DNA from 3 places in the Streptomyces sp. NPDC056479 genome. Region 3 is predicted to be linked to each of the others. Evidence: riboswitches for the same ligand, from Rfam matches in the RefSeq annotation. Region 3 holds a riboswitch; each other region holds the start of a gene.
What was found. Region 3 has a riboswitch for cobalamin ahead of metE (5-methyltetrahydropteroyltriglutamate--homocysteine S-methyltransferase). Riboswitches for the same ligand answer to the same signal wherever they lie in the genome.

Region 1: another riboswitch for cobalamin. It lies ahead of ACFQ6S_RS17340 (prenyltransferase/squalene oxidase repeat-containing protein); the one in region 3 lies ahead of metE (5-methyltetrahydropteroyltriglutamate--homocysteine S-methyltransferase).
Region 2: another riboswitch for cobalamin. It lies ahead of ACFQ6S_RS33405 (ribonucleoside-diphosphate reductase subunit alpha); the one in region 3 lies ahead of metE (5-methyltetrahydropteroyltriglutamate--homocysteine S-methyltransferase).

The regions. Positions count from the first base shown of each region.
Region 1 is NZ_JBHTRZ010000004.1:172,159-183,167, reverse strand. It holds gene ACFQ6S_RS17360 (ECF transporter S component) at 106-933, opposite strand; gene ACFQ6S_RS17355 (ABC transporter ATP-binding protein) at 930-2,681, opposite strand; gene ACFQ6S_RS17350 (energy-coupling factor transporter transmembrane component T) at 2,678-3,838, opposite strand; gene ACFQ6S_RS17345 (SCO2322 family protein) at 3,838-4,512, opposite strand; gene ACFQ6S_RS17340 (prenyltransferase/squalene oxidase repeat-containing protein) at 4,509-5,747, opposite strand; cobalamin riboswitch at 5,865-5,999, opposite strand; gene ACFQ6S_RS17335 (phosphotransferase) at 6,050-6,724, shown strand; gene ACFQ6S_RS17330 (nuclear transport factor 2 family protein) at 6,721-7,209, opposite strand; gene ACFQ6S_RS17325 (alpha/beta hydrolase) at 7,342-8,265, shown strand; gene fxsT (FxSxx-COOH system tetratricopeptide repeat protein) at 8,306-11,009, opposite strand, start outside.
Region 2 is NZ_JBHTRZ010000009.1:427,622-438,630, reverse strand. It holds gene ACFQ6S_RS33435 (carbon starvation CstA family protein) at 1-1,470, shown strand, start outside; gene ACFQ6S_RS33430 (YbdD/YjiX family protein) at 1,442-1,639, shown strand; gene ACFQ6S_RS33425 (DUF3311 domain-containing protein) at 1,779-2,045, shown strand; gene mctP (monocarboxylate uptake permease MctP) at 2,042-3,670, shown strand; gene ACFQ6S_RS33415 (NACHT domain-containing protein) at 3,707-7,318, opposite strand; gene ACFQ6S_RS33410 (GNAT family N-acetyltransferase) at 7,474-7,980, shown strand; cobalamin riboswitch at 8,016-8,190, shown strand; gene ACFQ6S_RS33405 (ribonucleoside-diphosphate reductase subunit alpha) at 8,315-10,702, shown strand; gene ACFQ6S_RS33400 (ribonucleotide-diphosphate reductase subunit beta) at 10,702-11,009, shown strand, end outside.
Region 3 is NZ_JBHTRZ010000003.1:404,870-414,511, reverse strand. It holds gene ACFQ6S_RS13405 (CbtA family protein) at 1-335, shown strand, start outside; gene ACFQ6S_RS13400 (hypothetical protein) at 480-809, shown strand; gene ACFQ6S_RS13395 (histidine phosphatase family protein) at 830-1,423, opposite strand; gene metE (5-methyltetrahydropteroyltriglutamate--homocysteine S-methyltransferase) at 1,520-3,838, opposite strand; cobalamin riboswitch at 3,993-4,217, opposite strand; gene ACFQ6S_RS13385 (3-hydroxybutyryl-CoA dehydrogenase) at 4,211-5,083, opposite strand; gene aceB (malate synthase A) at 5,080-6,672, opposite strand; gene aceA (isocitrate lyase) at 6,765-8,048, opposite strand; gene ACFQ6S_RS13370 (short-chain fatty acyl-CoA regulator family protein) at 8,426-9,642, shown strand, end outside.

The DNA of each region.
Region 1 (11,009 bases), on a different contig from region 3:
GCGGACGCGTGCATGACATCCGTTTTGTCCGACTATGGAGAATCGTAGGTGATGTGGGTCATGTGGGGTGGTTCACCGAGCGCGTGACGGTCTGCGTGCGGGGCCTCACCGTGTGGGTGCGTCGAATGTGACCGGGCTCTCGAATGCCGCCCGGCGGGTGGCCCGGCGCAGTGCCCTGAGGATCGCCGGACCGAGGGTGAGGGTCAGTACGACGGTCACCAGCGCCCGGCCGAGGTCCCAGCCGAGGGAAGTGGCCAGGCAGTACGCGACGAAGCGGGCCAGGTTGGCGAGCGGTCCGACGTCGGGGTCGGGCGCGATGTTCGAGCCGTCCTGGATCAGATACGGCCAGCCCTGCATGTTCATCACCGTGCCGTAGGCGAAGGCGGCCAGGAATCCGTAGCCGGCCAGCAGGACCAGCTCCGCACGGCCGCGCAGCCGGTCCGGGCCCGGCAGCAGCCCCGCACCCATCGTGAACCAGCCCATCGACAGCATCTGGAACGGCATCCACGGCCCCACACCGCCGGTGAGCAGCGCGGACGCGAACATCGTCACGGAGCCGAGGACGAAGCCGAAGCCGGGGCCGAGCACCCGTCCGCTCAGCAACATCAGGAAGAACATCGGCTCGAGACCGGCCGTCCCCGCCCCGAGGGGCCGCAGCGCGGCACCGGTCGCCGCGAGCACCCCCAGCATCGCCACCGCCTTCGGGCCGAGCCCTGATTCGGAGATCGTCGCCGCGACGATGGCGACCAGCAGGACGAGGAGGCCGGTGAACAGCCAGGGCGCGTCCTGGGCGTGCGCACTGACCTGGGAGGTGGGGAGGGCGAGGAAGGGCCAGCCGAGGGCGGCGACACCGACCGCGCTGACCAGGAGGAGCGCGGTGATGGAGCGCGGTCCGAGACGGATGGGGCGCGCCTGCCCCTGGGCGCCGGTCATGACAGCGCCTGCCGGACCTGGGTGACCGTGAGCCACTGCTGCGGCGCCAGGATCTTGGTGACCTGCGGGGCGAAGGACGGCGAGGAGACCACGACGTCCGCCGTCGGGCCGTCGGCGATCACCTCGCCCTCCGCGAGAAGGATCACCCGGTGGGCCAGTTCGGCGGCCAGCTCCACGTCGTGCGTGGCCAGGACGATGGCGTGGCCCCGGTCGGCGAGGTCGCGCAGCAGGGTGACGAGGTGGGCCTTCGCCGCGTAGTCGAGGCCGCGGGTCGGTTCGTCGAGGAGCAGCAGAGGCGGGCGGGCCGTCAGGACGACGGCCAGGGCGAGCGTCAGACGCTGGCCCTCGGAGAGGTCACGGGGATGGATCTCGTCCGGGATGCCCGCCAGGAGCGCGGACAGCAGGGTGCGGCAGGTACCGGGTTCGGCGCCCGCGTCGGTGTCGGCGGCCGTGCACTCGGCGCCGACCGTGTCGGCGTAGAGCAGATCACGGGGTTCCTGCGGGACCAGACCGACGCGCCGGACGAGGTCGCGGGGTGGTGTGCGGTGGGGTTCGGCTCCGCCGGCCTCGACATGGCCGGCGGACGGTGCCACGAGACCGACCAGGGTGTTGAGCAGCGTCGACTTGCCGGCGCCGTTGCGGCCCATGAGGGCGATGGTCTCGCCGGGGGTGACGGTGAGGCCGATGTGGTGGAGGGCGCGGATTCGGTCGCGGGTGACGGTGAGGGCCCGTACTTCGGCGGCGTAGGGGGATCGAAGGGCGGGCTGGGCGGGGGTGCGCGTGCGTCGGAACCATCGGCGGTGGGTGGTGCCCGCCGGCTCGGGGGCTTCGGAGGACCTGCGGCCGCTGGTGGTGGATGGCCGGTCGTGCCCATGCGGCGTCAGCCGCAAGTCGATTGCGGCCCCGCGCCCCTCAACGGCGTCGCTGTCCCGCTCGCCGAGTCGTGCCCGCAGGTCCGCTGCCCGTCGTCGGGCGTCTCGCACCGTCAGGGGCAGCGGCGACCAGCCCGCCAGACGACCCAGCGCAACGACCGGGGGATACACCGGGGACACGGCCATGATCTCCGCCGGGGTGCCGACGATCGGGGCCGCCCCGGGGGCGGGGAGCAGGGCGATCCGGTCGGCGTACTGGACCACACGCTCCAGACGGTGTTCGGCCATCAGGACCGTCGTGCCGAGGTCGTGGACCAGGCGTTGCAGGACCGCGAGGACCTCCTCCGCGGCGGCCGGGTCCAGGGCCGAGGTCGGCTCGTCCAGGACCAGGACCCTGGGGTGCGGGGTGAGCACCGAGCCGATGGCGACGCGCTGCTGCTGGCCGCCGGAGAGCGTGGCGATGGGGCGGTCGCGGAGGTCGGCGAGGCCGAGCAGGTCGAGGGTCTCCTCGACGCGGCGGCGCATCACGTCCGGGGCGAGGCCCAGCGACTCCATGCCGTAGGCGAGTTCGTCCTCGACCGTGTCCGTGACGAAGTGCGAGAGCGGGTCCTGCCCGACCATGCCCACCACGTCCGCGAGTTCGCGCGGCTTGTGCGTACGGGTGTCACGGCCGGCCACCGTGACACGGCCGCGCAGGGTACCGCCGGTGAAGTGCGGGACGAGCCCGCTCACCGCGCCGAGCACGGTGGACTTGCCGACCCCCGAAGGACCGACGAGCAGGACCAGCTCGCCCTCCGGGACCTCGAAGTCCACTCCCTGCACGGTGGGTTCGACGGCACCGTCGTACGTCACGGAGACGTTCTCGAAGCGGATCACGACGTCTCCTTGGGGGCGGGGCGCAGCGCGGGCTTCCGTGGCGCGGCGGTCCGGGGTGCGGGGCTGACGAAGGCCGGGAGCAGGCCGAGGAGTACGGCCGCCGCGGGCCACAGGGGAAGGGTGGGCGCGACCAGCGGGACCACGCCGGGGTGCAGCGCCGCAGGGTCACGGTCGGCGGCGAGGATCAGCAGGGCGGCGACCGCCGCGCCGGAACCGGCGACCAGCCAGGCACGAGCGTCCCAGCGGGCCGGGCGGTAACGGGTGCGCAGCGAGCGGCGACCACCGAGGCGCAGGCCCGCCAGCGCGGCGGCGAGCCCGATGAGGAGGACCGGGAGACCGTACGTCCCGCCTTCGGCGGTCAGCAGGCCGTACGTTCCCGCACAGACGCCCAGCAGGCCGCCGAGGGTGAGCGTGGCGGTCGTACGGCGGACGCGGGGCGGGACGTCGGCCGTACGGCCGTATCCGCGCGAGTCCATCGCGGCGGCGAGGGCGACCGAGCGCTCCAACGCGCCCTCCAGGACGGGGAGTCCGACGTGCAGGAGGCCGCGGACACCGGTGTCGGGGCGGCCGCGCAGCCGGCGGGCGGACCGCAGGCGCTGGACGTCGGCGATCAGGTTGGGGGCGTAGGTGAGGGCCACGACCACCGCCACACCCATCTCGTACAGCGCGCCGGGGAGGGACTTGAGCAGACGGGTGGGGCTCGCGAGGGAGTTCGCCGCGCCCACGCAGATGAGGAGGGCGGCCAGCCGCAGACCGTCGTAGAACGCGAAGAGCAGAGTCTCGACGGTGACCCTGCCGCCCAGCCGGATGCCCTGCGCCCAGTCCGGGAGGGGGATTTCGGGGAGCGTGACGATCACGTGCGTGCCGGGAATGGGGGAGCCGAGGGCCACGGCGAAGACGAGCCGGATGAGGATGACGACCAGGGCGAGCTTGACGAAGGCGGTGTAGGAGCGGGCCCAGGGGGTGTCCGGGCGGCAGGTCGCCACGACGTAGGCCGAGGTGGCGATGAGAAGGGTGAGGAGGAGGGGGTTGGTGGTGCGGGTGGCTGCGGTGCCGAGGGCGAGCGACCAGAGCCACCAGGCGCCGGGGTGCAGCGCCGGGAGGCGTTGGGGCCGGGGGATGGAGGCCGGGTGTGTGGGTGTGGGCCGGGGGGCCATCAGGCTCGCCGCCGTCGTGCCTGCCAGACGGCTGCCGCCCCCAGTACCGCCACCACGGCGATCCCCGTGACCAGGCCGAGGGAGGGACCGTCGGCGGAGTCGCTCTTGTTGTCGGTGGCCGTCTGCCGGCTTTCCTTGTCGGTCGGCGCCGGCCTGTCGGTGTCCGACACCTGCTCCCCGCAGCCCTTCTGCGGGTACCCGGCGATGGCGCACAGCAGGGCGTTCGTGTCGTAGCGCAGGGGCTTGGCGACCGCCGCCAGAGCCTCCGCCGTCGTCGCGTCGGGGGCCACCCGGGCACAGGCGGTACGACGATCCGGCGGCGTCTCGCCCGACGCGGCGTCCGCCGCCGAACCGAAGTCGATGACCAGCGCCACCCGCTTCTCGCCGTCCTGCGCGGGAGTTCGCGCACAGATCACCGCGAACTCGGCCGCGCCCCTCGGCTGGGCCGCGTCCTTCGAGTCCGCGCTCACCGCGAAGCGGAAGCCCTGGACGTCCCCGTCGGACGGGCGGGCGAGGGAGGGGCCCTGGGTGGCGTAGGTCCAGGTGCCGCCGTCGCGCTCCCAGAAGGACCAGTAGCGGTAGCCGGTCGCCTGGGCGGCCTGGGCCGCGCCGGTCACGAGGACCAGCGCGGCCAGGAGTGGAGCGAGTGCGCGAACGAGTGCGCGGCGGATCACGATCGGCGGCCCTTGTTGCGGCCGCTGAGCAGGAAGCCGATGCCGATGCCGACGACGAGGAAGATGCCGACGTACCACCAGACACCGAAGGGACTGTCGCCCTTGTCGTCCTTCTCCTTGTCCTTCTCCTCCTGCTTGTCCGTGGCCGTCGGCGAGTCCTGCGGTGCGGGGCCGGTCGCGTTGAGCTGCTTGACCAGGTCGGAGCCGCCGAAGTCGCGCGGGTCGGTGCCGGTGGCGTGGGCGGCGAGGATCAGCTGGGCGTAGGCGGCCGGGCCGCTCTGCGCCGCCCACTGGGCCGAGTTCTGCTCCAGCCAGCGCAGGGGCTTCTGGGCGGCATCGGCACCGGACTGCGCGGCGAGCGCGACGACCGCGTCGGCCGTGTTGCCGTAGTCGGGCTGGTCCTCGGCTCCAGGCAGGACGGACTTCAGGTGGCCGTCCTTGGCGAGGGTCTTCGTGAGGTAGGCGGCGCCGTTGGCCGCGGCCTGCTGCGGGGCCGGGTAGCCGCCGTCGGTGCAGGCGGCGTCCGACGACGGCTTGCCGGCGCTCACCACGAGGCCCTTGCCGAGCGTGCCGACGACGCCCGCGGCCGTCGCGTCCGCGTTGGCGACCAGGTCACCCTTCTTGTCCGGCTGGAAGGCGAAGGCGCCCGCTTCGTCGGCCTTGCACGGCAGGGCGAGCTTGATCAGCGCGTCGTAGGGCGACTGCCCGTCCTTCACGACCTCCGCCGGCTTCTCGTCCACGGCGGCCAGCGCACCGATCACGACCGACGTCGAGTTCGTGTCACTCGGCCCGCCCGCGGTGTAGCCCCAGCCGCCGTCCTTGTTCTGCACCGACTTCAGCCAGGTCACGGCCTTGCCGGTGGCGGCGTCGTGGCCGCCGAGCGCGCCGAGGGCCTGAACGGCGGCCGCAGTGCTGTTGGTGTCGATGAGGAGCTTGCTGTCGCAGGCGCCGCTCGCGTCGGCGCGGTACGGCGCGAAGGCCCCGTTCGCGCACTGCTGCCCCACCAGCCAGTCCACCGCACCCTTGGCCGGCTTCACCCCCACCGTGTCCTGCGCGAGCAGCGCGAGGGACTGGCGCCAGACGCCGTCATAGGTGGGATCCCCGTCGCCGTACAGCTCGGCGGGAAGCGCCTTCGACGGCGACGCGGACGGGGACGAGTCGGCGGCTACGGCCGGCGTGGCCGCGCCGATCACGACGGCGGCGGCCAGGACCGCGGCGCTACGACGGACGTACATGATCGGCGGGTGCCCTTCCCTAGGGGGAACCGGGCAGCGCAGGGGAGAGCCCCGGCGGCTCGGCTCCGTATACCTCGACGGTGCCGTGCTCCGGCCGGCTGCCGGGGCACGTGAGCCGGTCACAGTGACGTACGCGGCGATCCGGCTCACCGGCCTTCGACGACGACCGGTTCACGGTTGCGGGTCAGCGCCGGAATTGCACCGGCTTTCCCACGTACGGGTGTGATGACGACGGCGACACTCTACCCGGGGGTAGGGAGGGGTTGAGAGGGGGCTGTGGGCGGCGGAGACACCGTCCCCTCATGACGGAGGGGACCGGGGCGGCGGGGCGGCTGCTGGGCGCGGGGCGCACGGCCGACGTGTACGAGATCGACGAGGCGTGGGTACTGCGCCGCGACCGGGAGGGGTACCGGGACGCGCTCGCCGAGGGTGCGGTGATGGCGTACGTACGCGAGCACGGCTACCCGGCGCCCCGGGTCCGGCTCGCCGACTCCTCGCGGACCGACCTGGTGATGCGGCGGCTGTCGGGGCCGACGATGCTGGGGGCGCTGGGCGCCGGGACCATGGGCGCGGACGAGGCGGGCCGCATCCTGGCCCGCCTGCTGCGCCAGCTTCACGACATCCCCGCACGTGTGTCGCAGCGCCGCGTCCTGCACCTTGACCTCCACCCCGACAACGTCGTCCTCACGCCCGACGGCCCCTGTGTCATCGACTGGAGCGACACGCAGGAGGGCGACCCCGGCCTCGACTGGGGCACCTCGGCGGTGATCCTCGCCCAGGTCGCCGTCGACGAGGGGCCCCTCGCCGCGCCCGCCCACGCCATCCTCAAGGCCCTCCTCACCGACCCGTCCCACCTCACGGAGAACGGCCTCACGGAGGCGCTGCGCCGACGGGCCGCCAACCCGACGATGACGCCGGGGGAGATCGAACTCCTGGGCAAGTCCGAGGAGTTGATCCGCCCCTTCATGCGTGGCTAGCCGCCGGCCCGCGGGGTGGGTCCGCCGAAGGGAAGGTGGAGGGTCCGTGAGGTGAGCCGCCAGCTGCCGTCGTCCGCGATCCGGCGGAACGCGTCCTCGTAGTGACCGACCTGGACGGGCGGCCCGGCCGGGACTATGCCGTCCTCGTAACCGTCGACGCGGTACGTCGTGAAGTACGAGGTCGCCGTCGCCGTGTCCGGGGTGGTGACCGTGACGAGGACGTTGGACATCATGCGGCGGGAGAGCCGGTCGGCGGGCCGGGAGCCGAAGTACTCCCGCAGCGCCACCCAACCCTCGACCGCCCGCTTCCCCTCCGGCCAGGTCCAGATGCCGTCCTCGGTGAACAACTCCGCGACGGAGGCTGGTTCGCCGAGATCGAGGCGATGGACGAAGTCGACAATGACTCGCTCGCAGGCCCGTTCGGCCATGAGTCGGTCCAAGGGGGCGATGGTGTGCGGGGAGTTCATGGGGTCTGCGGTGCTCATGGTGATCTTTATACGGCCACGCGCGCCGGGCGCCGCTTGAACGGTCACGTCGCGAGGCGCCATCCTCTACCGTTTGTCTCAGCGAGTGGCTCCAAAGGGCGCGTAGGCGCCGGCCGACGGGAGGCGCGCCTGGTGTTCTCAATCGTCAAGAGTGGTGACGGCCGGAGACTGCTCGCCTTCGAGACGTCGGGGGACCCCAAAGGACATCCGGTGTTCTTGCTGCATGGCACTCCGGGTAGCAGGGTCGGGCCGCGTCCACGGGCCATCGATCTGTACCGGCTGGGGATTCGTCTCATCTCCTACGACCGACCGGGATACGGGGAATCCGAGCGATTCGAGGGACGCAAGGTCGAGCACGCCGCCGCAGACGTGGAGGCCATCGCCGATCACCTGAAGATGGCGCGTTTCTCCGTGATCGGCCGTTCCGGAGGCGCACCGCACGCATTGGCCTGCGCGGCGCTGCTCCCGGACCGGGTGGCGAGCGCAGCCGCCCTGGTGAGCATCGCCCCGCCCGATGCCGACGGGCTTGATTGGTTCGACGGCATGGCACACTCCAACGTCGACGCCTACCGGGCCGCTTCCGAGGCCATCCACCACGATTCCGCGGGGTTCCTGCAGCGACTCAAGACCAGACTGGCCGGTAACGCGGATGCCATTAGAGACAACCCTGAGTCGCTTCTGAGCTGGCTGGCTCCGGCGCTGCCCGCGGCCGACCGGGCAGTGGTGGCACATGGCGGGATCCGAGGTCTGCTCCTCGCCAACTACCAGAACAGCGTTGTGCGTTCCTCCTTCGGATGGCTCGACGACGTGCTGTCGTTCAGGCGGGACTGGGGCTTTGAGCCAGGCAGAATCGTGAATGTTCCTCTGCTGCTATGGCATGGCGAGCACGACACTTTCTCGCCCGTCGGCCACTTCCGGTGGCTGGCCGACCGCATACCTTCGGCCACACCCGTACTGAAGCCCGGGGCGGCGCACTTCGCCGCGTTGCCCGCCGTACCGGTGACACTCGCCTGGCTTCGTGACCGTGCCCGCGAACGTTACGAGGCCGTGGTGTAGGGGGTCTCAACAGACTCGGCCGTGCTCGCGGGAGTGCGGATCACTGCTGGCCAAGGATGGGGTAGGGGTCGAACTCCCAGCCAGAGCGGCACCACTCGCGCAGGGCCAGAGGGCGGGGATGGTCGGCCCCGAGCCGGGCGGTGAGCGCGCCCAGCACGTGCTCGCGCAGCCGTTCGGCGGCCTCGGTCTCTCCCAGTTCGTTCAGGACCACGGCGAGGTTGGCCGCGCAGACCAATGGGGCGGGGTGCTGGTCGTCGTTGAGGACATCGCGGAGCCGGTCCAGTACCTCCTCGTACGTGGCGCGGGCTTGCTGCCGCTGCCCCAGTGCGGCCTTGGCATTGGCCAGGTTCACCCGGCACATCAGGGTGAACGGGTGGTCGTCGTCGAAGATCTCCGCGAAGGCCCTTGCCGCCTGCTCGGCGTGGGCCAGGGAGGAGGCCGTCTCATCGGCCGCATGGAGAAGCACGGCCAGGTTTGCGTAACAGGCCACCGTGTAGGGGTGCTTGTCGTGGAAGAGCCGACGGCAGTCGTCCAGGACCTGGCGGGCCAGGTCGCATGCTTCCTCGGTACGGCCCTGCGCGCCCAGAGCCCCGGCAAGTCCCAGGTCGAGCATCAGTCGGTTGGGGGAGGCCGAGAGCTCCTCGGCGGGCAGTTTGGACAGCACCGCCCGCGTCAACGCCTCCGCTTCCTGCGCCCGGCCGAGCTGGCGCAGGGCGCCCGCCAGCGCCGTGCCCGCGTGGATGGTGATCGGAGAGGAAGGGCCGAACTCTTTGTTCGCCAGGCAGTGATCGTAGGTGCGCCGCAACAGGAGTTCGGATCCGGCGTAGTCGCCGCAGTCGAGCAGGTCGCGGGCGTAGCTGATCGTCGTTTCCCGGGTGTAGGGGTGTTCCGTGCCCAGGATCTTGTTCAGGGTTTCCAGCGTCTTGCGGTCCAGCCGCAGGGCGTCCGTGTACTGCCCCAAGCCCCGCAGGCATACAGCGAGATTGTTGGCCGCAGTGAGGCTGCGAGGATGGTCCTCGCCGAACAGCTCGAGAAACTGCTCGTGGTTGAGCCGGTCGCGTTCCAGTGCTTCGCTGTAGCGGCCCAGGCCACGCAGGTCGGCTGCCACACCGCCGGACGTCATGAGGATGTGGAGGTCGTGCGGGCTGTCCAGAGCCGCTTCCTGGCGGCGCAACACGTCCTCGTCCAGGTCCAGGGCCTCCTGGTACCGGCCTTGGGCGCGAAGGATGTTGGCGATCTGGAATCCCATGTGCAGCACCCAGCGTTCGTCGGGCCCGCTGTGTTCGAGCCAGCCCTGATGAACTCGCGTGCCCAGTTCATACGCCTGCTTCAGCTCGCCGCGACGGCGCAACTGGCGCACCCGGTCCACGATCAGCTTGCGGATGCCGTAGTCGGGTGCCGTGAGGGCCCACGGGGTGCCCAGGTGCGGCCAGATGATGCGGTAGCGCACCCAGGTGTGGTGGTCCTCGGGGTCGTCCTGTTCGGGACGGGCGGCCACCAGGGTGCGGAACACGACGTCCCGGGTGGCTTCCTGCTCCTCCTCCGTCATGTTCAGGCGCACCGACATCTGTACCAGACGGTGCACGCGGAGGCTGCGCGACTTGCGGTCCAACGCGGCGAGCGAGAGCCGACTCAGCTCTTGGAGCGCCCGCGCGATCATCTCCGTACTGTCGAAGGCGCGCGGGTGGAACTCCCTGTTGGCCGGGCTGCCCTGACTGGCCAGCGACTGTGCGATCTGCGTGCTCTGCAGAAGATCCAGGGAGATGGGTTCAGGACTGAACCAGGCCGCCAGTTTGAGCAGATGCACCGCCGGCGGAAAGTTCCTGTTGAGCTGCCTGATGGCCACGCTCCAGGTCTTGGAGACGTCGAGCAGCCGGTCATCGGGGCTCAGGCCGACAGTGTCGGCGGCGGGCTGGTGCTGGAGGAGCCTGACGTATTCATGGGTCTGCAGGCCGCTTTCCTTGAGCACGGCGGCCGCGTGTTCGACGGCCAGAGGCAGATCACCGAGAGCGGAAGCCACCTCGTCGGCCTCCTCGGTGCTGCACTCGGTGAGCCTGCGCTTGAGGTGGGCCACGCTCTCCGCGCGCTCGAACACACCGACATCGACGATCTCCGCGTACCGCTCCCAGCCCTCGGAGCGCTGGCCGGTGATCAGGACGTGGCCGGCCTTGCTGCTGACCAGCAGGTCGGACAGATCGTTCACGTGCTCGACGTTGTCGAGGATGAGCAACCAGCGGCTGTAGGGGCGGCCCAGACGCAGAGCATCCTTGACGCCGGCCGCCGTCGTCGTCGGGTTCTTGCGCTCGGCGACCTTCAAGTGGCTTGCCAGCCCCGCGTATTGCTCCACCGCGAGGTTGCGCTGATCGGCCTGGATGTGCCATACGACGTCGTAGTCGCCCTTGAAGCGGTGAGCGAACTCCAGGGCCAGCATCGTCTTGCCCACCCCACCCATGCCGCGCATCAGCACCGTGCCGTTGCCGGCCCGCAGCCTCTCGCGCAGAAACTCCAGTAGTTTCTCGCGTCCGGTGAAGGACGGGTTGCGGATCGGTACCGACAGCACCGCGGGCTCGGCTCCGGGGAAGCGAGGACCGCCATCGCTTGCTGCAGCCGGGGTGAACAGCGGCTGCGTCGGGGCCTCAACGGCATTCAGCAGCGCTTGCCTGGCAGCCTCCTCATCGGCGCCACAACGAGCCAGATCCGCGGCGGTCCGCTCGGAGAACGGCGGGCTCAGTCGTACGTCGTCC
Region 2 (11,009 bases), on a different contig from region 3:
TCGGTCATCGGCGTCGCCCTGCTGCTGCTCGCCCTGGTCGCGGGGCGCTGGGTCGCCGAGTCCTCGTGGGCCGGCACCTTCACCCTCGCGCCCTCGACGCTGGTCGTCTGGATGGTGGCGTACGGCTTCATCGCCTCGATCCTGCCGGTGTGGATGCTGCTGGCGCCGCGCGACTACCTGTCGACCTTCATGAAGATCGGCACGATCTTCCTGCTCGCCCTCGGTGTGGTCGTCGCGCTGCCGACGCTGAAGATGGACCCGGTGACGGACTTCGCCTCCCGCGGCGACGGCCCGGTCTTCGCGGGGTCGCTCTTCCCCTTCGTCTTCATCACCATCGCCTGCGGCGCCCTGTCCGGCTTCCACGCGCTGATCTCGTCCGGTACGACGCCGAAGATGATCCAGAAGGAGACACAGGTCCGGATGATCGGCTACGGCTCCATGCTGATGGAGTCGTCGGTCGCCGTGATGGCGCTGGTCGCGGCGAGCATCATCGACCCGGGCCTGTACTTCGCGATGAACGCGCCGGCCGGGGTCATCGGCGACACCGTGCAGAACGCCTCGCAAGTGGTGGGCAGTTGGGGCTACCAGATCTCCCCGGAGGACCTGGCCCAGGCGGCGAAGAACGTCGAGGAGGCGTCCCTGCTCTCCCGCACCGGCGGGGCGCCCACCCTCGCCATCGGCGTCTCGGAGATCTTCTCGCAGGTCACCGGCGGCGGGCTGCGCGCCTTCTGGTATCACTTCGCGATCATGTTCGAGGCGCTGTTCATCCTGACCGCGCTGGACGCCGGCACGCGCGTGGGCCGGTTCATGCTCCAGGACATGCTGGGCAACGTCTACCGGCCCTTCAAGAACGTCAGCTGGAAGCCGGGCCTGGCCATCACCAGCGCGATCGTGTGCGGTCTGTGGGGCTACTTCCTGTGGGTGGGCGTCCACGAGCCTCTCGGCGGCATCAACCAGCTGTTCCCGATCTTCGGCATCTCGAACCAGCTGCTCGCGGCCGTCGCCCTCGCCGTCTGCACGACTCTGCTGGTGAAGTCCGGGCGCCTGAAGTGGGCCTGGATCACCGGGGTTCCGCTGGCCTGGGACGCCACGGTGACGCTGACCGCCAGCTGGCAGAAGGTGTTCTCCAGCGACCCGAAGGTCGGTTTCCTCAAGCAGCGTCAGATCTTCCAGGACGCCATCGACCGCGGCGAGGTGCTGCCGCCCGCCAAGAGCATGGACGACATGCACACCGTGGTCACCAACTCCACGGTGGACGGAGTCCTCACGGCGGCCCTCGCCCTCCTGATCGTCGTCGTGATCGTCGACGCCACCCGCGTCTGCGTCCGGCATGTCCGCCGCCCGGCCCTGTCCACGCTCAGCGAGACGCCGTACGTGGAGTCCAAGATCATCGCTCCGGCCGGGCTGTTCCCGACCAAGGAGGAGAAGGAGGAGGAGCGCAGTGCGGTCACTTCGGCGGGTGCTCGGTAGCGTGCGCTGGTATGTGCGGGAGCTGACCGACGAGTCGGCGTACGACCGCTATGTCGCACACATCCGGCATGAGCACCCGGACGCGAAGGTGCCCTCCCGGCGCGACTTCGAACGGATGCGGACGGACCGTCAGGAAGCCGACCCACGCCAGGGGTTCCGCTGCTGCTGAGCGCGGCGCCGCCCTGAAGCTGCCATGCACACCAACCCTCCACATCCGATATGCGGACAGGGTCTTCCGCTGTCGTTGCACCGTCACCTACATTGCCCGGGCGTTTCTCAGGTGATCAGTGAGGGGACGGAGCCGTCAGATGTCAGATGTGCCAGAAGTGAACAGAGGGCCGGTGGTGACGCCTGTGCGGGTCGTCATCGCGCTCTGCCTCGGCGCGCCCTTCGTGGCGATGCTGTGGGTCGGTTCGTATGCCAAGACCGATCCGACGTTGGCCGGCATCCCGTTCTTCTACTGGTACCAGATGCTGTGGGTCCTCATCTCCACGCTGCTGACGATGACCGCGTACAAGCTGTGGCAGCGTGACCAGCGTGCCCGCGCCGCTCAGAAGGGCGGTGCGTCGAAGTGAAGGACGGCGTCAACGGCGTTGCACTCGCCGTCTTCATCATCTTCTTCCTGCTCGTCACGGTCATGGGCTTCCTCGCCGCGCGCTGGCGCAAGGCCGAGAACGAGAACAGCCTCGACGAATGGGGCCTGGGCGGCCGGTCGTTCGGCACCTGGGTCACCTGGTTCCTGCTCGGCGGCGACCTGTACACGGCGTACACCTTCGTCGCCGTACCCGCGGCGATCTACGCGGCGGGCGCGGCCGGCTTCTTCGCGGTGCCGTACACGATCCTGGTGTACCCGCTGGTCTTCACGTTCCTGCCGCGTCTGTGGTCGGTGTCGCACAAGCACGGCTATGTGACGACCTCGGACTTCGTGCGCGGGCGCTTCGGTTCCAAGGGCCTGTCGCTGGCGGTGGCCGTCACCGGCATCCTGGCGACGATGCCGTACATCGCGCTCCAGCTCGTCGGCATCCAGGCCGTGCTGGACGTGATGGGCGTCGGCGGCGGCGAGAACACCAACTGGTTCATCAAGGACCTGCCGCTGCTCATCGCCTTCGGTGTGCTGGCCGCGTACACCTACTCGTCGGGTCTGCGCGCCCCCGCGCTGATCGCGTTCGTGAAGGACACGCTGATCTACATCGTCATCGCGGTGGCGATCATCTACATCCCGATCAAGCTGGGCGGCTTCGACGAGATCTTCGCCAAGGCGAGCGAGGCGTACAGCCAGACCAACCCGGCCACGGGCGCGCCGCGCGGTGCGCTGGTCCCAGCCGAGGCCGGGCAGTGGACGTACGCCACGCTGGCGCTGGGCTCCGCGCTCGCGCTCTTCATGTACCCGCACTCGATCACCGCGACGCTGTCCTCCCGCAGCCGTGAGGTGATCCGCCGCAACACCACGATCCTGCCGCTGTACTCCCTGATGCTGGGCCTGCTGGCCCTGCTGGGCTTCATGGCGATCGCGGCCGGGATCAAGGTGCAGAACGGCCAGCTGGCGATTCCGCAGCTGTTCGAGAACATGTTCCCGTCCTGGTTCGCGGGCGTGGCCTTCGCGGCGATCGGCATCGGCGCGCTGGTGCCGGCGGCGATCATGTCGATCGCGGCCGCGAATCTCTTCACCCGCAACATCTACAAGGACTTCATCAAGCCGGACGCCACGCCCGCGCAGGAGACCAAGGTCTCCAAGATCGTGTCCCTGCTGGTGAAGGTGGGCGCGCTGGTCTTCGTCCTGACGATGGACAAGACGGTCGCCATCAACTTCCAGCTGCTGGGCGGCATCTGGATCCTGCAGACCTTCCCGGCCCTGGTCGGCGGCCTGTTCACCCGCTGGTTCCACCGCTGGGCGCTGCTGGCCGGCTGGGCGGTCGGCATGATCTACGGCACGGTCGCCGCGTACGGCGTCGCCTCCCCGACCCAGCAGCACTTCGGCGGTTCGGCGAAGGAGATCCCGGGCATCGGCGAGATCGGCTACATCGGCCTGACGGCGTTCGTGCTCAACGTCCTGGTCACCGTGGTCCTGACCTTCGTCCTGAAGGCCGCGAAGGCTCCGGACGGCGTCGACGAGACGAAGCCGGAGGACTACACGGCGGACGCCGGGGACCCGGGCGTGGAGGTGGAACTGCCGCCGGCGACGGCGGGCTCGTCCCACTGACGCCGGTTCACCTGCCCGATGGCCGGGCGTGCCGCACTAGCTGCGCGTACGCCCGGCCATCTGCTGCCAGAAGTCGTCCAGTTCCCGGACGCGCATGCTGACCCAGTGCGGTGTCTTGCGGCGCAGGCCTCTGGGAAGGTGGCGGCGTGCGCGTCCCGGTAGCAGGGCCTGTTGCTGGCGGCAGAACGGCTCCCGGATCTCCCCCCTGGGCACGCAGCCCCGCGGCGGGTAGGGGCAGAGCTGGAACTTGCAGTCCGGCAGACATGTCGTGCCCGGCGTGGGCGGGGCCGAGATGCCGGCCCGCAGGTCGGGCCGCAGCGGACCGCGGTCGCTGCGGATGCACGGCGGGAGCTGCATCCCGGGCTGCTCGACGCGGGCCATCCGCTCCTCGACCTCGTCGGGATGCCCGTCCCGTTCGACGAGGTTCAGCATCACCAGCACATCGGCGACGAGGCGTTGGGCACGCGCATCGAGGGTGCTCCACCCGACCGAGGGCGGAATCCACAGGTTGTGCTTGCGGTATCCCTCGGGGCTGCCCGTGCGTGCGCCGATGTTGTCGGCGACGCCCTTCTCGTCAATCCAGAGGAACCGCTCCGGCTGCCCGGTCTCCAGCGCGAGGGCGACCAGGTCGCCCGCCTCGGCGACGAACGGGTGCAGGAACCGCCGGGGCGAGTCGCCGTTCGGCTCCGGTTGCCCGGGCGCCGGGTTCACCGTGCCGGTCATCGACAGCCACCGCTTCACGGTCTGTACGGCGGTCGTCCCGCGCATCCCCGGGTACGGCCCACGCGCGCCGTCGCGATCGCCCTTCCCGTTCGTCGCCTGTGCATCCGGCTCGTGGACGCCCAGGCCGTCCGGGAGCTCCCACAGGCACAGCGCCTGGAGCAGCATGAGCTGCGCGTACCAGCAACGGGACTGCCGCAGCACGGTCTCCGCCTGCCGGATCAGGTCGGCGCGACCGCCGGTGTAGGCCTGCGGATGCCGTATGCGCCGGTTGGCCGCGTACTTGAAACCCTGGGCCAGCGCGGCCTCCAGGGCGAGCGGCAGGTCGGGGGCGCCGCCGGTGGCCTTCGGGTCGAGGTGGCGCAGCCACTTGGTGAGGCGTTCCCTGGCCTCGTCACGGTGCGCCTCGTCGACGGAGCCCAGCAGCATGGGGATCATCCAGGCGCGCATCGTGAACTCCCGGAGCAGATCGACCCGCCTCCTGCGGTATTCCTGGTTGAGACCGCGCCGGTCCTGCTGCAGCCGGCCGATGCGCTCGGAACGGGCCCGTGAGGGCGCGCCCGCGGCCCTCGCCCGTGCCATGCGCTCGGCCCATCGCTCGTACTCCCGCCGCTTCCACGCCGTCAGCTCGCCGAGCCGGTCGTCGTACTCCCGCACGGGGTCGGTGTTAATCCCGACCCATCCGCGGATCACCGCAAACGCCGCGTTGCCGCCGGTGCCGAACTCCTGGGCCGCGGCCAGGCGGATGGAGTAGGAGGGTTCCCGTACGCCGATCTGGACGAGGTCCTCGTAGAGCGGAGTGGTGTCGATCCGGCCGGAGACGCCGCGCAGCGCTGCCCCTAGTTGCCTGAGCAGCCTCAGTTTGGCGTCGTCGAGAGTGCGCCGGTCCCCCTTGAAACCGGCCCACCTCTTGCGCACTTCGTCGACGATGCCGCCCAGCAGCCTCGGGGACTCCTCCGCGCTCTCGATCTCCACGGCCGCCGCGTACAGATCCAGGGCCTTGGGATCCTCGGTACGGCGGCGCGCGGCCGTGCGGAGCCGGTGGGCCACGGTGTGGCCGCCCACGGGCGACTTGCGGAGCAGTTCCTCGATCTCCTTCTTCGCCTCCGCCCGGACACCGTCCCTCGGGGCCCGCAGCGTCGCCGCCCGCCGGCGCGACAACAGCACCAGGGACATGAGCAGTTCGCGACTGGGGCCGGGTGGCTGCAACGCCTGCTCGACGAGCTCTCCGGTGTCCCGCTCGCCCAGTTCGTTCAGGACGCGGTAGCCGAAGTAGGCCTGGATGATGCTGTGCGGGAAGCGGACCTTGCGTTCGAAGCCCTCCACCAGTCCCAGCTTGTCGGCGTTGCGCGCGATCCGGGCGAGGGCGGCACGGCACTGGTCCATGTTGCCCCGGCGCAGCCGCCTCCGCTCCTCCTGGCCGAGCCGTCGGCAGAGCACGTCCCAGATCTGCTGCCGGTGCCACTCGGAGAAGACGTTGCCGCGTCTGCCGTACCGGTCGAAGCCGCGTCCGCTGCTCCACAGGTGCTCGGCGCGGGCCTGCGCACGCCTGGCCGGGCCGGGATGGACGTCGGTGTCGAGCAGTTCCCCGAAGCCGACCTCCAGCTTGTCCTGGAGCAGTCCCACGCAGGCCAGCGCGGAGACCACTTCGAGGGTGTCGCGGCGCTCCCGTCGGCTCAGTGCGACGTCCTTGCGCAGCCGGCCCTCGCACAGTGCCTGGTCCCAGGTCTCCAGCAGCCAGAGCCGCAGCGTGCCGCGGTCGCGGCTGCGGGTGTTCATGTGCTGCGGGTCGTTGTCCGGACGATCGTGCTCCAGGGCTCCGTGTCGGTGCAGTTCGCGGGCTATCTGCAGATAGACGGGCGATTCGGTCACCTCCGCCGTCTCCACGATCCAGTCCACGCGGCGTTCGTCGGCCTCCGGAACATGTGCCTGGACGAAGCGCAGGGCCTCCTCCTCGCTGAGCGGTTCCAGCTCCACGATCGCGGCCGGGGTGCTCTCCAGCGGGCTGTGCGGCCGGGAGGCGATGACGAGGGGCAGTTTCTCCTCGTGGGCGCGCTCGATGGCCCGCCGGATGATGTTGTCCCGGTTCTGCTGGAGGCCGTCGCCGAGAAGGGCCTCCTCCAGCCCGTCGGCGATGACGACCGGTTTGTCGTCGGCGAGCAGCTGCTGCCAGACCCGGTCGGTCTTGCTGCGCGCGAGGATGCCCCGGGGCGCCTCCTCGGCGAAGCGCTGCCTGGCCATGCGTTCGAAGTTCAGGTCGCCGGTCGCGTCCCGCAGCCGGATCGGCACCGGCACGGCGTTCTGCTCGGCCAGCAGTTCGGTGAGCCGGACCAGCACGGCCGTCTTGCCCACGCCGACGCCGCCGACCAGCAGATAGGGCCGGCGGGTGTCGCGCTCCCGCAGCCGTTCGGCGATGACCTGGGCGATGTCCTCCCGGCCCACGATGTCAGCGGCGTCCGGGCCGGCGGTGACCACCAGTCCATGGGGGTCGTCCCGTGCCTTCGCGAGATAGCGCCGCTTCGTCCACCGGTACCACCAGAACAGGAAGAGCGTGGCGGCGATCGACGCGGCGAGCACCGGGCCGACGAAGCGCATGACGGCTTCGAACCCCTCGCTGTCCTGCCGCCACTCCTCAAAGCCGGTCGTGGTGCCCGTGATCACGATGTACAGGCCCTCCACGGCCCAGGCGAGCAGCGCGAGCGCGGCCACCACCCAGACGGCCCGGGTGGCGTTGGTGTAGGAGATCCAGCGGCGCCATTTCTTGGGGCGGGTGGTGCCACGGCGGGCTTCCAGACGGATCGTCAGCCGGTGCCAGTGCCCCACGAATCCCCGCCCGGCCCAACTGCCCGCCCGTCTCGGAGCAAGTGTCGCCATCGGCGCGTTGCGCGGCCGCTCCTTGCCGGGCGGGTGCCGGACGACCCTCGTCATCGTGCGTCTCCTTCCGAGACAGGCTCTCGAAACGAAAGGGACCGCGGGCGTCGACACCTACCTCCATGGAAGCACTCCCAAAACTGCCCGCAACCCGGCGGCCCTCGATAAAAAACCCAGGCCGTCGCCGGGACCCGTCCGCCAGACTCGACCGCATGGACATCGTGATCCGGCAGGTGCATCCCGGCGAGTACGACGCGCTCGGCGAGATCACCGCCCAGGCCTACCTCCAGGACGACCTCCTCGACTTCGGTGAGAGCGACTCGTACCTGGGGGAGCTCAAGGACGTGGCGGGGCGGGCGGCTGCCGCCGAGGTGCTCGTGGCCGTCGAGGACGACCGGCTGCTGGGCGGGGTGACCTTCGTGCCGTGCGGCGGCCCCATGGCCGACATAGCCCGGCCCGGCGAGGCCGAGATCCGGATGCTCGCCGTCGACGGCATCGCCCGCGGACGCGGCGCCGGCGAGGCCCTCGTCCGCGCCTGCGTCTCCCGCGCCCGGGCCACCGAGGGCTGTGTGCGGATCGTGCTGTCGACCCAGCGGACCATGCTCGGCGCGCATCGCATCTACGAACGCCTGGGCTTCGTCCGCACACCCGATCGGGACTGGAATCCGCTCCCGGACGTCCTCGACCTCACTCTCCTCACCTATGAGTTGACGCTCTGAAACCACCGCGACACAACATCTGGGGGTGGCGTGGCGGGCGAGCACAAGATGTATGCTCGTCCTCGCTGTCGTCGCAGGGGAATCCGGTGCGAATCCGGAACTGTCCCGCAACGGTGTACTTGTGCATGTCTGTTCCCAGGAACCCCAGGAACCCAGGAACCCCGTGCACAGGAGTCAGTCCGAGGACCTGCCGACAGCGCGCCCGGCCACCCGGCCGGTGCGCCCAGACGTCCGGGCCTCGTGGAATGGGCCGGTGGACGCGACGCCGTGTGCGCTCGTGTGCTGCCCCCTGCCCTCCGCAAGGCCCCCGTGCCGAGCGAGGGAGAGCCCCCACGTGACCATCGCGCCAGCAGACCCGGCCTCAGCCGTCTCAGCGGTCCCGATCGACGATGACGCCCCGGGAACCGCGTTGCTGCGGCTCCTGGCCGAGCTGACCGCCGACCTCCCCGACGCCGACCCCGGCCGGGTCGCCGCCGCCGCTCTGCGCGGCCGGTCGGCCCGCGCGGACGAGGCGGAGCTGCGCGAACTGGCCACCGAGGCGGCGGCCGGTCTCATCTCCGAGGACCCCGCCTACAGCAGGCTGGCCGCCCGGCTGCTGACCATCTCCATCGCCGCCGAGGCCGCCTCGCAGGGCGTCACGTCCTTCACCGAGTCGGTCGTGGTCGGCCACCGCGAGGGGCTCATCGCCGACCGGACCGCCGAGTTCGCGCGGATCCACGCGGCCCGCCTCGACGCGCTGATCGACACGGGCGCCGACGACCGCTTCGGCTATTTCGGCCTGCGCACCCTGCACAGCCGCTATCTGCTCCGGCACCCCATCACCCGCAAGGTGATCGAGACACCCCAGCACTTCATGCTGCGTGTCGCCGCCGGTCTCGCCGAGGACGACACCACCCGGGCACTGGACGAAGTCGCCGCGCTCTACGGGCTCATGAGTCGCCTCGACTACCTCCCCTCCTCCCCCACGCTCTTCAACTCCGGCACCCGGCACCCCCAGATGTCGTCCTGCTACCTCCTCGACTCCCCGCTCGACGAGCTGGACTCCATCTACGACCGCTACCACCAGGTCGCCCGCCTCTCCAAGCACGCCGGCGGCATCGGCATCGCGTACTCCCGTATCCGCAGCCGCGGTTCACTGATCCGAGGCACCAACGGGCACTCCAACGGCATCGTCCCGTTCCTGAAGACCCTCGACGCCTCCGTCGCCGCCGTGAACCAGGGCGGCCGGCGCAAGGGTGCCGCCGCGGTCTACCTGGAGACCTGGCACTCCGACATCGAGGAGTTCCTGGAGCTGCGCGACAACACCGGTGAGGACGCCCGGCGTACGCACAACCTCAACCTCGCGCACTGGATCCCGGACGAGTTCATGCGCCGGGTCAACGCCGATGAGCCGTGGTCGCTGTTCTCGCCGTCGGACGTGCCGGAGCTGGTCGACCTGTGGGGCGAGGAGTTCGAGGCGGCGTACCGCAAGGCGGAGGCGAGCGGTCTCGCGCGGAAGACCATCCCGGCCCGTGACCTGTACGGCCGCATGATGCGCACCCTCGCGCAGACCGGCAACGGTTGGATGACCTTCAAGGACGCCGCCAACCGCACCGCCAACCAGACCGCCCTGCCGGGCCAGGTCGTCCACTCCTCCAACCTCTGCACGGAGATCCTGGAGGTCACGGACGACGGGGAGACGGCCGTCTGCAACCTGGGGTCCGTCAACCTCGGCTCGTTCGTCGACACGACGACCGGCGACATCGACTGGGAGCGGCTCGACGCCACCGTCCGCACGGCCGTCACCTTCCTCGACCGTGTCGTCGACATCAACTTCTACCCGACCGAGCAGGCGGGCCGTTCCAACGCCAAGTGGCGTCCGGTGGGCCTGGGTGCGATGGGCCTGCAGGACGTCTTCTTCAAGCTGCGGCTGCCCTTCGACTCGGCCGAGGCGAAGGCCCTGTCCACCCGTATCGCCGAGCGCATCATGCTCGCCGCGTACGAGGCCTCCGCCGACCTCGCCGAGCGGAGCGGTCCGCTGCCGGCCTGGGAGAAGACCCGTTCCGCCAAGGGTGTGCTGCACCCCGACCACTACGGCGTCGAGCTGACCTGGCCGGAGCGCTGGGCGGCCCTGCGCAGCCGTATCGCCACGACCGGTATGCGCAACTCCCTGCTGCTCGCCATCGCGCCCACCGCCACCATCGCTTCCATCGCCGGTGTCTACGAGTGCATCGAGCCGCAGGTCTCCAACCTGTTCAAGCGCGAGACGCTGTCCGGCGAGTTCCTCCAGGTCAACTCCTACCTGGTCGACGAGCTCAAGGCGCTCGGCGTCTGGGACGCCCGCACCCGTGAGGCGCTGCGCGAAGCGAACGGCTCGGTGCAGGACTTCGCCTGGATCCCCGCCGAAGTACGGGCCCTGTACCGCACGGCGTGGGAGATCCCGCAGCGCGGCCTGATCGACATGGCCGCCGACCGGACGCCGTTCCTGGACCAGTCCCAGTCCCTGAACCTGTTCCTGGAGACGCCGACCATCGGCAAGCTCTCCTCGATGTACGCGTACGCCTGGAAGTCGGGCCTGAAGACGACGTACTACCTGCGCTCGCGCCCGGCGACCCGCATCGCCCGCGCCGCCCAGGCTCAGTCCGCCCAGCCCGAGAAGACCATCCCCGTCCAGCAGGTCGCCGAGCCCGACGCCGTCGCCTGCTCCCTGGAAAACCCCGAGTCCTGCGAGGCCTGCCAGTAATGACCACCCGTAACAGCAACCTGCTCGACCCGGGCTTCGAACTGACCCTGCGTCCCATGCGCTACCCGGACTTCTACGAGCGCTACCGGGACGCCATCAAGAACACCTGGACCGTCGAGGAGGTCGACCTCCACTCCGACGTCGCCGACCTGGCGAAGCTGTCCGAGGGTGAGCAGCACATGATCGGCCGGCTGGTCGCGTTCTTCGCGACGGGCGACTCGATCGTGGCGAACAACCTGGTGCTGACGCTGTACAAGCACATCAACTCGCCCGAGGCGCGCCTGTACCTGAGCAGGCAGCTCTTCGA
Region 3 (9,642 bases):
TCCTGATGATGGTGCTCAGCGTCCTCCTCGCGGTGGCCGCGACCATCCTGGGCAAGCGCCTCGCCCCGAAGCTGGGCACCTGGTACGCCACCGTCGTCGCGGTGGCCGCGTTCGCCGTCGTGATCGCACTGGCGTACGCGTTCCTGCCCGTCGTCAACGAGGTGCCGGGCGACTTCCCAGCCACCGTGCTGTGGCGGTTCCGGCTCTCCGCGCTGGCCATGCAGGTCACGCTGTGGACGGGCTTCGGGCTGCTCTTCGGCGAGCTGGCCGAGCGACTGCTGAATCCCAAGCCGGCCGCCGCGGCTTCGGCCCCGGCGGTGGCCGCCCCCGGCTGACCGGAATGCGATCACGTGCGAGGGCCCGCGGAACCATCCGGGGGCCCTCTCGCGTTCCTCGGGCACCGAGTCGATCGGACAGCCATGGCAAGGACAACCGGCCGATCACCCGATGGACGATCCGACGGGGAGCGGAGGAGCCGAGTGGCCAGACATCCACAGCCGCGCCGCATCACGCTCGGCGGCCGCGAGGCGGTGGCGCTCACCGTGGAGGAGTACGAGCAACTGATGGCCAGCCGGCGGCAGATCGGCGGCCAGAGCGCCCGAGTGCGCGTACTCGGCCAGCAGGTCAAGCGGACCGAGCAACTGCTGCAGGATTTGGAGACGCTGGTCGCGGCCCCGCCGGAACGCTGCCGCGAGCAGCCGGGCGCGATGTGCGCCGACGGCGGGACGACGCAGGCGGACGCTGATCGGGGCTGTCTTCGCTGTGCCGTCGCGGCACTGCTGCGCCGCCACCGCGACTCGGCATCCTGAGATCCCGGGCAGGGTCGTTGCTAGTCGGTGTCCGGCGCGGCCAGGGGCCGCCCCAGCCGCAGGTTCCAGCGTCCGGCCCGTCCACTGAGCTCGGTGGCCGTCAGCGGGGCGACGTCGAGACGCCAGAACGCCGCAGTGGGCATGCCGAGCGCGTGGAGGACGGCCGCGCGTACGATCTCGGGCTCGACCACGGCGAGCGTACGACCGTCCAGATCCTGCGCGGTCGTCAGCCAGCGAGCGACCCGATCGCACAGGTCCCGCACCGACTCACCCCCGTGCGGCGCGCAGCCCGGGTCGGTGAGCCAGCGGCCCACCGGCTCCGGCTCGGCGGCACTCACCTCGTCGAGCGAACGGCCCCGCCAGCGGCCCACATCCAGCGCGGCCAGCTCCGGTATCGCCGGACCGAGCAGACCGAGCAGACCGAGCGCCTCGGCCGTCTCTTGGCAGCGCGAGCTCGGCGAGGTGAGCACACGGGCGGGCGAGGGCAGGGTCCCGGCGGCGGCGGCCGCCTGCGCTGCGCCGGTGGTGTCGAGCGGGGTCCGGCCGTCGTCGAAGCGGGCCTGGCGCAGTGCTGCGTTCATCGCGGGTGAGATGAAGGTGACGCGGCTGGTCACGCGGTCGCTCCTCGTGCCGGGGTCATGACGTGCTGCTCGCCCATGGGCCGGGCCCTCACCGCATGAGCGGTGAGGGCCCTTGGCCGGTCGGCCGGGTCAGGACCCGGACAGCTCCTCCCGTACCGTACGGGCCGCCGCCACCAGGTTCTCCAGCGAGGCCCGGGTCTCCGGCCAGCCGCGGGTCTTCAGACCGCAGTCGGGGTTGACCCAGAGCCGCTCGGCCGGGATCGCCTTCAGGCCCGTGCGGAGCAGCCCGGCGGCCTCCTCCGTGCTGGGGACGCGCGGCGAGTGGATGTCGTACACGCCCGGCCCGGCCTCGCGCGGATAGCCGTGGGCGGCCAGCTCGCGCGCGACCTGCATGTGGGAGCGGGCCGCCTCCAGGCTGATGACATCGGCGTCTAGGTCGTCGATGGCCTGGACGATGTCGCCGAACTCGGCGTAGCACATGTGCGTGTGGATCTGCGTGTCCGGCCGCACCCCGCCGGCGGTGAGCCGGAACGCCTCCGTGGCCCAGGCGAGGTAGGTGGTGTGATCGGCCGCGCGCAGCGGCAGCGTCTCGCGCAGCGCTGGCTCGTCCACCTGGATCACCGAAGTGCCGGCCGCTTCAAGGTCGTTCACCTCCTCACGCAGGGCGAGCGCGACCTGGCGGGCCGTCTCGGCGAGCGGCTGGTCATCGCGGACGAAGGACCAGGCGAGCATGGTGACCGGTCCGGTGAGCATGCCCTTGACCGGGCGGGAGGTGAGCGACTGGGCGTACGTCGTCCAGCGCACCGTCATCGGCTCGGGGCGGGAGATGTCGCCGGCCAGGATCGGCGGGCGGACGTACCGGGTGCCGTAGGACTGCACCCAGCCGTGCCGCGTGGCGAGGTAGCCGGTGAGCCGCTCGGCGAAGTACTGGACCATGTCGTTGCGTTCGGCCTCGCCGTGCACCAGGACGTCGATGCCGGTCGTCTCCTGGAAGGAGACGACCTCCTGGATCTCCGCCTTGATGCGCTCCTCGTAGCCGGCCGCGTCGATCCGGCCGGCGCGCAGATCGGCGCGCGCGATGCGCAGTTCGCCGGTCTGTGGGAAGGAGCCGATCGTGGTGGTCGGCAGCAACGGCAGCTTCAGGTGCGCGCGTTGGGCGGCGGCCCGCTCGGCGTACGGCTGCGAGCGGCGGGCGTCCGCCTCGGTGACGGCCGCCGAACGGGACCGGACCGCCGGGTCACCGGTGATCGGGGAGCCGGCGCGGGAGGCCAGGTCGGCCCGGTTGGCGGCCAGTTCGGCGGTGATCGTGCCGGTGCCCTGGGCGAGGCCCTTGGCGAGCGTGACGACCTCGGCGGTCTTCTGCCGCGCGAAGGCGAGCCAGCGCAGGATCTGCGGCTCGATGTCCCGCTCCGCCGCCGCGTCCAGCGGCACATGAAGGAGGGAGCAGGAGGCCGACACGTCCACCCGGTCGGCCAGGCCCAGCAGGGTGCCGAGCGTGGCCAGCGACGCCGACAGGTCGTTGACCCAGATGTTGCGGCCGTTGACGACCCCGGCCACCAGTCGCTTGCCGGGCAGCCCGCCGACGGCCGCGAGCGCGCCCAGGTTGGCGGCGGCGGACCCCGTGAAGTCCAGTGCGAGCCCCTCGACCGGCGCCTTGGCCAGCACGGGCAGCGCCTCGCCCAGCCGGTCGAAGTACGACGCGACCAGCAGCTTCGGCCGGTCGGTGCGGCCGCCGAGGTCGCGGTAGGCACGCGCGGCGGCGTTCAGCTCGGCCGGGGTGCGGTCCTGGACCAGGGCCGGTTCGTCCAGCTGAACCCACTCGGCGCCCGCCGCGCGCAGATCGGCCAGGATCTCCGCGTACACCGGCAGCAGCCGATCGAGCAGGGTCAGCGGCTCGAAGTCCGCGGCGACCCCGGGCGCGGGCTTGGCGAGCAGGAGATAGGTGATCGGGCCGACCAGGACCGGCCGGGCGGTCAGGTCCAGCGCCAAGGCCTCTTTCAGCTCGGCGACCTGCTTCGTCGAGTCGGCCGTGAACACCGTGTCCGGCCCCAACTCCGGCACGAGATAGTGGTAGTTGGTGTCGAACCACTTGGTCATTTCCAGCGGCGCGATGTCCTGGGTGCCGCGCGCCATCGCGAAGTAGCCGTCCAGGGCGTCGGCCTCGACCGAGGAGCGGTGGCGTTCGGGGATCGCGCCGAGCGCGACCGTGGTGTCCAGGACGTGGTCGTAGTACGAGAAGTCACCGGTCGGCACCTCGTGGATGCCGGCGTCGGCGAGCCGTCGCCAGTTCGAGCGGCGCAGTTCGGCGGCGGTGGAGCGGAGGGCGTCAGCGGTGACACGGCCCTTCCAGTAGCCCTCGATGGCCTTCTTCAGTTCCCGGTTCGGGCCCTGGCGGGGGTAGCCGTACACGGTGGCCCGTGCTGCCGCGGCTGCGGACTTGGTGGTCACGGAGATCTCCTTCGCGAGATGAATCCCTGAGATCCCGGCGACGGGACGAGAGCGCGAAGGGGTGACGAACCGATCGGCAACGGCCGTACGGCCGTCCGTTCGGTCATGTTCGCCGACCCGCCCTCGAGGTCACCGGGATGTCCGCGCACGAGTGGTTCGCGCGCGGGCAGTTGGCAGGTCTTCGGACTCGCGGGCACGCCCTCCTGGCCGGAGGACACCTACTGGCCGTCGCTTCCCGGGCCCGGTACGTCGGACCCAGTGCGTATGACGGCGGTCGTTCCCGCTCACCGCTGCGGGGCAGTCCCGGATTCCCACCGGGTTCCCTCTTGCGACGCATCCCGTCTGGCCGACGGGGCGAACCAGCTGCACGGATCAGCCTACCTGGCCGTACACATGGAACCCCCGGCCGCTCTTACGGCCCAGCAACCCCGCCTCCACCATCCGCTGGAGCAGCGGGGGAGGGGCGTGGAGGGGTTCCTTGAACTCCTCGTAGAGCGACTCGGCGATCGAGGCGACCGTGTCGAGGCCGATCAGGTCCGCGAGCTTCAGCGGGCCCATGGGGTGGGCGCAGCCCAGTTCCATGCCGTCGTCGATGTCGGCGGCGGTGGCGAAGCCGGACTCGGCCATGCGGATGGCGGACAGCAGGTAGGGGACGAGCAGCGCGTTGACGACGAAGCCCGCCCGGTCCTGGGAGCGGATCACGGTCCGGCCGAGGGCGCCGGTCGCGAAGTCCTCGACCCTGGCGATCGTCGCCGCCGACGTGTGCAGGGAGCTCACGACCTCCACCAGCGGCAGAACCGGCACGGGGTTGAAGAAGTGCAGGCCCACGACCCGGTCCGCGCGGCCGGTCGCCCGGCCGAGCCGCATGACCGGCAGGGAGGAGGTGTTGGTGGCCAGCACGGCCGCCGGATCCTCGACGATCTTGTCGAGCGCGGAGAACACCTCGATCTTGGCGTCCGGGTTCTCCACGACGGCCTCGACGACGAGCTGCCGGTCGGCCAGTTCCTCCAGACTGCCCGTGAACACCGTCCGGGCGAGCGCGTCCCGCGCGGCGGCCTGCTCCAGCCTGCCGCGTCGCACCGCGCGGTCTAGCGAAGCCCCCACTCGTTCCCGGGTGGCGCGGGCCGCGACCGCGTCCACCTCGCAGACCACGGTGTCGAGTCCGGCCAGCGCGCACACCTCGGCGATCCCGGCCCCCATCTGCCCGCCGCCGACCACGCCGACGCGCCCGATGCCCCCGCTCATGCCCCGGCTTCCGTCCGCCGCACCAGATGGCGGCGGTAGGCGTCCGGCGTGAAGAACCCCGGCAACTCGCCCGCCAGCGCGCTCCGTTCGAACAGCGCGCGGATCTCGTCGACCGGCGCCCACGGATACTCGGCGCCCAGCGCCACGATCTCGTCGTCGACCAGCCGCAGCACGGTCTCCCGGTCGATCACCCGGTGCCGCAGCCACTGCCAGATCTGCACCCGGGCGATCTCGGCGGTGGCCGCGTCCTCCATCAGGCCGTTGATGGCGACCGCGCCCTGTCCGCGCAGCCAGGCCGCGAAGTAGCGCAGCGCCACGGCGATGTTGACGCGCACCCCCTCGGGTGTGGGGGGCCCGCTGATCCGGCGCACCGACAGCAGGTCGGTGGCGCTGACGTCCACGTCGTCACGCATACGGTCGATCTGATGCGACCGGTCGCCGAGGACACCGCCGAACACCTCACGGCAGACCGGGACGAGCCCCGGATGGGCCACCCAGGACCCGTCGAACCCGTCCTCCGCCTCCCGCTCCTTGTCCAGCCGGACGGTGGCCAGCGCGGCCTCATTCCCGGCCGGGTCCCTGCCGGGCACCTGGGCGGCCATGCCTCCGATGGCGTGGGCGCCGCGACGGTGGCACGTGCGCACGAGGAGTTCGGTGTACGCCCGCATGAAGGGAGCAGTCATCGTCACCTTCGCCCGGTCGGGGAGAAGGAAATCGGTGCGGTGACCGAAGGTCTTGATCAGGCTGAACAGGTAGTCCCAACGGCCCGCGTTGAGCCCCGAGCTGTGCTCGCGCAGCTCGTAGAGGATCTCCTCCGTCTCGAACGCGGCGGTGATCGTCTCGATGAGGACCGTGGCCCGGACCGTGCCGCGCGGTATCCCGAGCAGTTCCTGGGCGAGGACGAACACGTCGTTCCACAGCCGGGCCTCGTACCGGTTCTCCAGCTTCGGCAGATAGAAGTACGGGCCGTGGCCGGCGTCGATCTGACGCTGGGCGCAGTGGAAGAAGTACAGCCCGAAGTCGACGAGGGCGGCGGGCACGGGATGGCCCTCGTACGCGAGGTGTTCCTCGTCGAGATGCCAGCCGCGGGGGCGGACCACGATGGTGGCGAGCCGTTCGCCGAGCCGGTAGTCCTTGCCCTCCGGGGTGCTGAAGTCGATACGGCGCTCGATGGCGTCGAGCAGGGTGAGCTGCCCGCCGATGACGTTCTCCCAGGTCGGGGAGGTGGCGTCCTCGAAGTCCGCCATCCACACCTGGGCCCCGGAGTTGAGCGCGTTGACGGCCATACGGCGGTCGGGCGGGCCGGTGATCTCCACGCGCCGGTCGGTCAGCCCGGGGGCGGGCGGCGCCACACGCCAGGTCGGATCGGCGCGCACGGCGGAAGTGACCATGGGGAAGTCGAGCACAGAGCCGCTCGCCAGGCGCAGAGCCTGACGCCGGCGCTCCTTCATCAGATCTTGGCGACGCTCACCGAAGGCGGCGGCGAGGTGGCCCAGGAAATCCAGGGCGGCGGGCGTGACGATCTCGTTGTGCCGGTGACCGGGGGCGCCGAGAACACGGACACGGTGGTTGAGCGCAGTAGTGGACAACGGTTTCTCCTGACTGAAGGCGAGGACACGTCCTCAAGGGGCGCGGGGAACCGCGCGACCAGCCCCCACGCACCCGCGGACGACAACCGGACCTAGTGGAACTGCTCTTCCTCCGTGGAACCGGCCAGCGCAGTCGTGGAGGACGCAGGATTCACCGCCGTGGACACCAGGTCGAAGTACCCCGTACCGACCTCCCGTTGATGCCTGACCGCAGTGAACCCCTGCGCCAGCGCAGCGAACTCCCGCTCCTGAAGGTCCACATACGCCGTCATCCCGTGCTCGGCATAACCCCGCGCAAGATCGAACATCCCGTGGTTCAGCGAGTGGAACCCGGCCAGCGTGATGAACTGGAACCGATACCCCATTGCCCCCAACTCCCGCTGGAACTTGGCGATCTGGTCGTCGTCCAGCGCCGCCTTCCAGTTGAAGGACGGCGAGCAGTTGTACGCCAGCATCTGATCCGGGTACCGGGCGTGGATCGCCTCGGCGAACTCCCGGGCCTGCGCGAGATCCGGCGTACCGGTCTCCACCCAGATCAGATCGGCGTACGGCGCGTACGCCAGCCCGCGTGCGATCACCGGCGCCATGCCGCCCCGCACCCGGTAGAAGCCCTCCGCCGTGCGCTCCCCGGTCACGAACTCGGCGTCACGCTCATCGACATCGCTGGTCAGCAGGTTGGCGGCCAGCGCATCCGTGCGGGCGACGATCAGCGTCGGCACATCGGCGATATCGGCCGCGAGCCGTGCCGCGTTGAGGGTGCGGATGTGCTGCGCGGTCGGCACCAGCACCTTGCCGCCGAGGTGGCCGCACTTCTTCTCGGAGGCCAGCTGGTCCTCGTAGTGGATGCCGGCGGCCCCCGCCGCGATCATCGCCTTGGTCAGTTCGAAGGCGTTCAACGGGCCGCCGAAGCCGGCTTCCGCGTCGGCGACGATCGGTGCGAGCCAGTCCGTGGTGTCGCCCGCGTCCTCGGCGGTGGCGATCTGGTCTGCGCGCAGCAGGGCGTTGTTGATCCGACGGACCACCTGGGGCACGGAGTTGGCCGGGTACAGGCTCTGGTCCGGGTAGGTGTGCCCGGCCTGGTTGGCGTCGGCGGCGACCTGCCAGCCGGACAGGTAGATCGCCTGGAGGCCCGCCTTGACCTGCTGCACGGCCTGGCCGCCGGTGAGCGCGCCCAGCGCGTGGACGTAGTCCCGCTCGTGCAGTTGGCGCCACAGCCGCTCGGCGCCGCGCCGGGCCAGGGTGTGCTCCTCGCGGACGCTGCCGGAGAGCCGTACGACGTCCTCGGCGCCGTAGGTGCGCTCGACGCCCCGCCACCTGGGGTCGTTCGCCCAGCGCCGCGCGAGCTCGTCGGCCGCCTGCGTCCTCGCCTCTGCCATGACTGTCACCGTCTCCTCGGTTGTTGTGTCTGCCAACCCCCCACTGGGAGCGACTGGGTTGGCACTGCGTGTCGTAGGGGTGAAACGCGGCCCGCCGTCGCCAGGGGCGAAGCTGAGCAATGCTGCCGATGCAGGACCTCGCCGATGCCGGGATCTCCGACGTCAGGGCGTGAGTCGCGCCCCGGTTCCGGGCGGTGTCTGCCGGGTCCGGCGGGCCGCACTGGAACTCTGGCACTGGCACTGGGTGCCATCAATGGTGGACGAATGCCAAGTTCTGCGAATCTTCTCGCCGCCGATTGCCAATCTTGCGAAGGGTGCGAGCGGCGCGGGTTCGCATACGCTGACCGGATCCCGTCCCGGATCCGACAGGAGCGCAGGTGAGCAAGACCTACGCGGGCGCGCGGCTGCGGCGGCTGCGCGAGGAGCGCCGGATGAGCCAGGCCGAACTCGCCCGCGTCCTGGCCATCTCGCCGAGCTATCTCAACCAGATGGAGCATGACTCCCGCCCGCTCACCGTGCCCGTTCTGCTCCGGCTCACCGAGACCTTCGGCGTCGACCCGGGCTTCTTCTCCGAGCGCGACACCGCCCGACTGGTGGCCGACCTGCGCGAGGCGCTGACGGGTGAGATCGCCGCCGCCCGGGTCTCCCCGTCCGACCTCGCCGAACTCGCCGCACGGATGCCCGCGGTCGCCCGGGTCCTGCTCGACCTGGGCCGCCGCAACCAGCAGCTGTCCGAGCGGCTCGCGGGGGCCGACGGCCGCGACAGCGCCGACGCCGGGCCGCGCTCACCGCACGAGGAGATCCGCGACTTCTTCTACCGCCGCCAGAACTACCTCCACGACACCGACGTCGCCGCCGAGCAACTGGCCGAGGAGATCGGCATCCGGCCCGGTGAGATCCTCCGGGCCCTGACCGCACGCCTCACCGACGCCCACGGAATCCGCCTGTCCACCGGCTCCGGCGACCATCTGCACCACTACGACGAACCGACCCGCACCCTCCACCTCTCGACCCGGCTGCGCCCCGGCCAGCGCGCGTTCCGTATGGCGACGCAGCTCGCCCTGCTGGAACACGGCAGCGAACTGGACCGGCAGGCCGCCGAGGACTTCCCGGCCGACTCGCCCGCCCGCACCCTGGCCCGCATCGGCGTCGCCAACTACTTCGCCGCCGCGCTGGTGTTGCCGTACACCGCCTTCCACACGGCGGCCGAGGAGGTCCGCTACGACATCGAGCGCCTCACCGACCGCTACGGCCTCGGCTACGAGACCGTCAGCCACCGGCTGAGCACCCTCCAGCGCCCCCGGCTGCGCGGCGTGCCCTTCTCCTTCGTCCGGGTCGACCGCGCCGGCAACATGTCCAAGCGGCAGTCCGCGACCGGGTTCCACTTCTCCCGGGCCGGCGGCACCTGTCCGCTGTGGAACGTCTACGAGGCCTTCGCCGCGCCCGGCCGGATCCTTGTGCAGATCGCCGAAATGCCGGACGGGCAGCGGTACTTGTGGACCGCCCGCGCGGTCACCCGGCACCGTGGCGGCTGGGGCGAGCCCGGCAAGACGTTCGCCATCGGGCTGGGCTGCGAGATCCGCCACGCGCACCG